Regions from separate parts of the Paenibacillus nanchangensis genome, predicted to be linked through region 1. Evidence: riboswitches for the same ligand, from Rfam matches in the RefSeq annotation. Region 1 holds a riboswitch; the other holds the start of a gene.
What was found. Region 1 has a riboswitch for glycine ahead of gcvT (glycine cleavage system aminomethyltransferase GcvT). Riboswitches for the same ligand answer to the same signal wherever they lie in the genome.

Region 1 (3,392 bases):
GCAAGGAGTCCCCTCCCGTCCGCAACCGCGTCCGGTTTGAGCTTGTCAATGTAACCGACTTTGAGGCGCCGCCAGCTTCCTACGACACCGTAATTCTGGGCGAAATCCTGGAGCATTTTGCCGATCCGGCACTTCTGCTGGCCCAAGCGCACCGCCTGCTAACGAAAAACGGAGTTGTGCTCATTACCGTTCCATACGGCTACCATCCCTTTTACGACCACAAGCAGACCTTCTATGCCGGCAGCCTGTCTCTCCTGCTTGATCCCTGGTTTGCGGAAGTAAAGCTGGAGATTCACCGGAAATATCTATGCTTCGCCGGCCGAAAAAGAACGGGCTGGCCGAAACGCGGGCCCGATGCCGGGCAGCTGAGACGATGGATGGAGCTGGACTATGAGCAGTTTCCGCGGATTGAGGAGGCTTACCGGAACAAGCTGGACGAACGCAAAGCCGTGCTCGACCGGGCGGTTCAGCGGGTCAGACAGTTGGAGGAGGAACGCAGCGAAAGGAATGAAGATCGGTTGGAGGAAAAATAGACATGGCAAAGCGGATGGACGAAATCGGCGGCAGCGCCGGGTTCAGCCATCCGTTGTTTGCGGAAACGGACATTTCCCCGTTCCCGCAGGTCTTCAAGCGGCTATCGCCGCTGCCCGGCCGGGCCGGGGCAAGGACGTTCGAGCCGCGTTGGCTTACTCTCCGATCAGCTTGCGGTAACCGGCTGCATCCAGCAAACCGGATGCTGCGGACTCAAAGCTGCCGGAAATCTCCAGTTCAAAAATCCAGCCTTCGCCGTACGGCTGTTCGTTCAGCAGCTCCGGCGCGGTTTCCAGCGCTTCGTTGATCCGGGTCACGGTGCCGGATACCGGAGAATACAGCTCGGACACCGTCTTAACGGACTCGATGCTGCCCACACTGCTGCCGGCCTCAATCGCGGCGCCCACTTCAGGAAACTCCACAAACACAATATCGCCGAGCAGATGCTGGGCATGATCCGTAATGCCAACCCGCACGACTTGTCCCGCTTCCGGACGGGCCCATTCGTGTTCTTCGCTGTACAGAAGGTTGTCTAGCACTTCGCTCATTCCTGCCGCCTCTTTTCCAAAGGGTAGTTAGCCACATACTAAGGGATGTGCTTGCCGGGTGTCAATATTTCTGACAGCAAAAATGTTTTTGTGAACTTTTTGCGCCATTTTGATTGACATGGACGCTGCCTTGCCGTTTTAATGGAGGGAGCAAAGCCAATTGGATCAAGCGAATGATGGCACGGGGAGAGACTGCCGGCTTAAGCGCGGCGGCGCCGAAGGAGTAAGCCCGTCAAACGGGTGAATCTCTCAGGCAAAAGGACCTTTGCCGGACGCATCTCTGGAGAGCACCGGACCGGGCGGGCCGCCCGGAATTAGCCGGTCACCAACGGGGAAACCCGCGACAACCGCATTATCCGCGAGAGACAGCATCCATTCGCGGTCAATGGGACACGGACCTCTCTACTTTTACGTCCGGCGGCGCGGGGCAACTCTCAGGTACAAGGGACAGAGCGAAATGTGCGAATAGTCTTAGCGACTATTCCGCTTTTTGCCTGTCTCTTTTTGCGTTCTCTATGAAGCTTTGAAACACACAGACGTTACACTTCGCGCCATGCACGGAAAGGGGAGCTACCGACTTGGAAGCCTTGAAACGAACGCCTTTTTACCCGCTCTATGCCGCTTATCCCGATGCGAGATGCATCGACTTCGGCGGATGGGAGCTGCCGGTCCAGTTTACCGGCATTCAGAAAGAGCATGAAGCGGTGCGTACCCGCGCCGGCCTGTTCGACGTCTCCCATATGGGCGAATTTTATGTTACCGGCGCCGGGGCCGAGGCGTTTTTGCAGCGCATGACAACCAACGACGTCACCCGGCTGGGTGACGGGCAGGCCCAATACACGCTCCTCTGCAACCCTGAAGGCGGGACGGTGGATGATCTGCTTGTCTACCGGCTCGGCGAGGAACGTTATCTGCTTGTCGTCAACGCCTCAAATATCGGCAAGGACTTCGAATGGCTGCGTTCGCATCTGGAAGGCGGCGTACAGCTGGAGAACCGCTCGGACGATACGGTGCTGCTGGCGCTTCAAGGACCGCTGGCCGAACAAATCTTGTCCGCCGTGACGGACACCGATCTGCAGGCGCTGAAGCCGTTCCACTTTGTGGAGCGTGCCGCCGTCTGCGGCACGGAGGTGCTGCTGTCGCGCACCGGTTATACCGGCGAAGACGGATTTGAGCTGTACGCGCCGGTTCAGGCTGCGCTGGCCCTTTGGAACGGGCTGCTGGAAGCGGGCGAACCGCTTGGGCTTACCCCTGCGGGGTTGGGCGCGCGGGATACGCTGCGGTTTGAGGCAAAGCTGCCGCTGTACGGCCAGGAGTTGTCCCCGACTATTTCCCCGCTGGAAGCGGGGCTGGGAATATTCGTGAAGCTGGACAAAGGTGATTTCATCGGCCGCGAAGCGCTGTCGAAGCAGAAGGAAGCTGGCGTACCCCGCAAGCTGGTTGGTCTGGAGATGATTGACCGCGGCATCCCGCGCCCGCATTATCCCGTTTATGCGGACGGCGTCCGCATCGGCGAAGTGACGACCGGCACCCAGTCCCCGACGCTTAAACGGAATCTGGGACTTGCGCTGGTGGATGCGGCTTATGCCGCCATCGGCACCAAGCTGTCCGTGGACATTCGCGGTAAACAGCTGCAGGCGGAAGTCGTTAAAGCTCCGTTTTACAAAAAAACGCAAGGAGGCGCCTCCCAATGACCCATCGTTATCTGCCCATGACCGGCGAAGACCGGGCCGAAATGCTGCGCACCGTAGGCGTCGCTTCGGCCGAAGAGCTGTTCGCCGATATTCCCGAATCCGTCCGTTTCCGCGGACGGCTGGAGGTATCCGAAGCGCTTGACGAATACAGTCTGCTCCGCCATATGCGGGAGCTTGCGGACCGGAATGCGGATTTTGACCGGTACGCCAGCTTTCTCGGCGCGGGCCTGTACGATCATCATATCCCCGTAGTCATCAATCATGTCATTTCCCGTTCCGAATTCTACACCGCCTATACGCCGTATCAGCCCGAAATCAGCCAAGGCGAACTGCAGGCGATCTTTGAATTTCAGTCTTACATCTGCGAGCTGACCGGAATGAAGGTCGCCAACGCCAGCATGTACGACGGCGCTACCGCGCTGGCTGAAGCCGCCGTGCTGGCCTCCGGCGCCGCCAAACGCAAAAAAATCATCGTTTCCGCCGCCGTCCATCCCGAGTCCCGTCAAGTGCTCCGCACGTACGCGAATGCCTGGAGTCTTGAGCTGGTCGAAGTCGGCTGCCTGGGCGGCGTAACCGATACCGAAGCGCTGGCCGCGGAGATTGACGCCGACACGGCCGC
Region 2 (3,392 bases), on a different contig from region 1:
GGCAAAATTCGCCTTACATCGATGCAATTACAACGGTGCTCTCCATCGTGGCCACCCTTTTGATGGTGCGCAGATTTAAGGAACAGTGGCTGGTCTATATTGTCCTGAATTTGTTCACGGTACTGCTGTGGGTGATCCGGATGCTGGACGGAAGCGGGGAAGGCCTGCTCATGATCGTCATGTGGAGCGCTTATCTGGTTAACGCCGCGTACGGTTATTACAATTGGAACAAGGGAGCCAAGGAGGTGGCGGCATGAAAACGCTGGGTTTAACGCTGGGCAAATTCGCTCCGCTGCATAAAGGGCATCAGTTTATGATTGAGACGGCGCTGCAGGAGGTTGACGAGCTGATCGTTGTCATCTATGAAACGGCAGTAACCCCTATTCCGCTGCACATCCGGGCGGGGTGGATCCGCAAGCTGTACCCGATGGTCCGGGTGATCGAGGCTTGGGACGGCCCGGACGGATACTCCGACGACCGCGAGCATGAAATCCGGGAGGAGCAGTACATTTTGGGCCTGCTGCAGGGAGAGCAGGTGACGCATTTTTATTCCAGCGAGTTCTACGGCGAGCATATGAGTCTTGCGCTTGGGGCGGCGGACCGGCGGGTGGATGAAGCGCGGGAACGGGTGCCGGTGTCGGCCACGATGGTTCGTTCTGATCCTTACCGGTACCGGCAGTATGTGAGCGATGTCGTCTACCGGGACCTGATCACAAAAGTGGTGTTTGTGGGCGCAATGTCCACCGGCAAATCCACGCTTACGGAAGCACTGGCGATGCGGTACCATACGGCTTATGCGAGCGAATACGGGCGCGATTATTGGACGGAGCATCAGGTGGACCGCCGGATCGGGCTGGAGGCGTTTGATGAAATCGCCGTAGGCCATATCGAGCGGGAGGAGCAGGCGCTGCTCCAGGCGAACCGGTATCTTTTTGTGGATACCAATGCGATTACCACGTACATGTTCGCCCAGGATTATCATGGCAGAGCCCCTGAGCTTCTGACTCGGATTGCGCTGGAGAATGCGCAGCGGTATGACCTGTTTTTCCTGTGCGGCGACGACATCCCGTACGACGATACCTGGGACCGGAGCGGGGACCAGAAACGTCATGTTTTTCATAAACAGATTATTGCGGATTTAAAAGAACGGCGGATTCCTTACATTACGCTGCGGGGTAGCCTGGAGGAACGGATGAACAAGGTGGATGAAGTGCTGGCCGGGTTTACGCCTTATTCCAATTATTTTGGCGAGCGGCGGGGTCTGACACGGCGTGGTAATTAATGTTATTGACAAAATACCAGAGCGGGACTAATATTGAAAAATATTTAAGCGAGCTTCATCGCACGATTACAACTAAATGATTACAAGCTATGATTGCTATGGATCACACTATAGCAGGAGCAGCTTCTGGAGAGACCGCGTTTTGCGGCGCCGAAGGGTTCATAATCTCAGGCAAAAGGACAGAAGAGTATTAAATAATCTATTCGTTTTCCGGGCGGCCGCCGGGGTGCGATGGATTTTATTTATTATTCTTATGACCATGAGATTGGAGCGCATCCAATCTCTTTTTTTATTCTCCGGAAACTTTGTTCAATGTTTCACAATCAGGGATTGTCCGATTTTTAAGGGGGAGTTTGATGTGGCAGCGCAAGAGCTAAAAAGAGATTTGGAGAACCGGCATGTACAGCTTATCGCGATTGGGGGGACGATCGGCACCGGGTTGTTCCTTGGATCGGGAAAAGCGATTCAGCAGGCAGGGCCGTCCATCATTTTTGCATATCTGATTATTGGAATTGCCGTGTTTTTTGTAATGAGGGCGCTGGGGGAACTGCTGCTGTCCAAGGCAGGCTATCAATCCTTTACGGATATCGCCGAAGATTATCTCGGGCCGCGCGCAGCGTTTATAACGGGCTGGACCTACTGGTTCTGCTGGATCATGACGGCCATGGCCGATGTGATCGCGGTTGGGGTATACGTGCAGTACTGGTTCGATATTCCGCAGTGGGTGCCCGCCGTCATCTGTCTGGTTATTTTGCTTGGACTCAACTTATTGACGGTTAAAAACTTCGGAGAACTGGAATTCTGGTTCGCTCTGATCAAGGTGGTGACCATTCTCGCGTTAATTGCGATCGGCATTGTTTTGCTGGTGATCGGATTCAAGACCGATACGGGGACGGTTACGCTGAACAACCTGTGGGAGCACGGGGGATGGTTTCCGAACGGGGTATCCGGGTTCCTGCTGTCCTTTCAAATGGTGGTGTTTGCCTTTGTTGGCGTGGAGCTGGTGGGGGTGTCGGCAGCGGAAACGGCCAATCCCGAAAAAAACATCCCGTCGGCGATCAATAAAATCCCGCTGCGGATTCTCTTTTTCTACGTCGGAGCGATCATTGCTCTGCTGAGCATCAATGCATGGACGGAATTGAGTCCAGCCGAAAGCCCGTTTGTAAAAACCTTTAATCTGGTCGGGATTCCGATCGCGGCAGGCATCATTAACTTTGTGGTCTTGACTTCGGCGGCTTCCGCCTGCAACAGCGGGATGTTCTCCACCAGCCGGATTCTTTATAATCTGGGCAAAAACGACCAGGCTCCAGCTGCTTTTGCCAAATTGAACAAAAACCATGTACCCAGCAACGCCTTGTTTGTATCCACAGTAGTGGTGTCGGTGGGGGCGCTGCTGAGCAAGCTGATTCCCGGGCAGGCCTTTGGGATCGTGACGACGATCAGTGCGATTTGTTTTATCTGGGTGTGGAGCGTTATTCTGGTGTGCCATGTGCGGTACAAGAAAACGAAACCCGAGCTGCAGGCGCAATCCAAATTCAAAGCTCCGTTTACGCCGTTTATCAATTATGTGGTGTTGGCGTTGTTTGCAGCCATCCTCATTATTATGCTGTTTGCCGAGGAGACGCGGCCGGCCCTGCTGCTGACCCCGGTGTGGTTTATTCTGCTGCTTATTCTCTACTCGGCGAACCGGAAGAAGCGGGCGAGAATCACTAATAGCAGCCCTGTCGTTCCTGCCAAACCAGCGGGCCATTAATCCCAGCCGAAGGAGATAAAAAAGAAGACGGTAACTGGCTCTGGTTGCTGTCAAATTGTCGAGAGACCCCGGGGCATTTTACCGCCTTGGGGTTTCTTTCATCTTCACAAAGCAAATCAAAAACCCCGGCAAATTTGCCCGGGGGTAAAATTATCGTATTTAGTTGCACGCAAAGAAAATTTGTTATATGATCGAAGAACGTATCAACAACAATATAACGAACCAAGTATTTATCATTTTATTTACATTTTAATCTTACCACGCGGCATCAGGGTTTGTCAAACTTTCTTTTGCCTCAAAAAAAATGAATAAAAGGGGTGCGGGCAGGAAGATGATCAACGCGGAAGAATGGAAGCG

Region 2: another riboswitch for glycine. It lies ahead of ACE6ED_RS07630 (amino acid permease); the one in region 1 lies ahead of gcvT (glycine cleavage system aminomethyltransferase GcvT).

The regions. Positions count from the first base shown of each region.
Region 1 covers NZ_JBHOFD010000008.1:56,542-59,933, forward strand. The annotation lists gene ACE6ED_RS07945 (class I SAM-dependent methyltransferase) at 1-533, shown strand, start outside; gene gcvH (glycine cleavage system protein GcvH) at 687-1,079, opposite strand; glycine riboswitch at 1,253-1,354, shown strand; gene gcvT (glycine cleavage system aminomethyltransferase GcvT) at 1,658-2,773, shown strand; gene gcvPA (aminomethyl-transferring glycine dehydrogenase subunit GcvPA) at 2,770-3,392, shown strand, end outside.
Region 2 covers NZ_JBHOFD010000007.1:178,142-181,533, forward strand. The annotation lists gene pnuC (nicotinamide riboside transporter PnuC) at 1-257, shown strand, start outside; gene ACE6ED_RS07625 (AAA family ATPase) at 254-1,282, shown strand; glycine riboswitch at 1,399-1,475, shown strand; gene ACE6ED_RS07630 (amino acid permease) at 1,641-3,035, shown strand; gene helD (RNA polymerase recycling motor HelD) at 3,367-3,392, shown strand, end outside.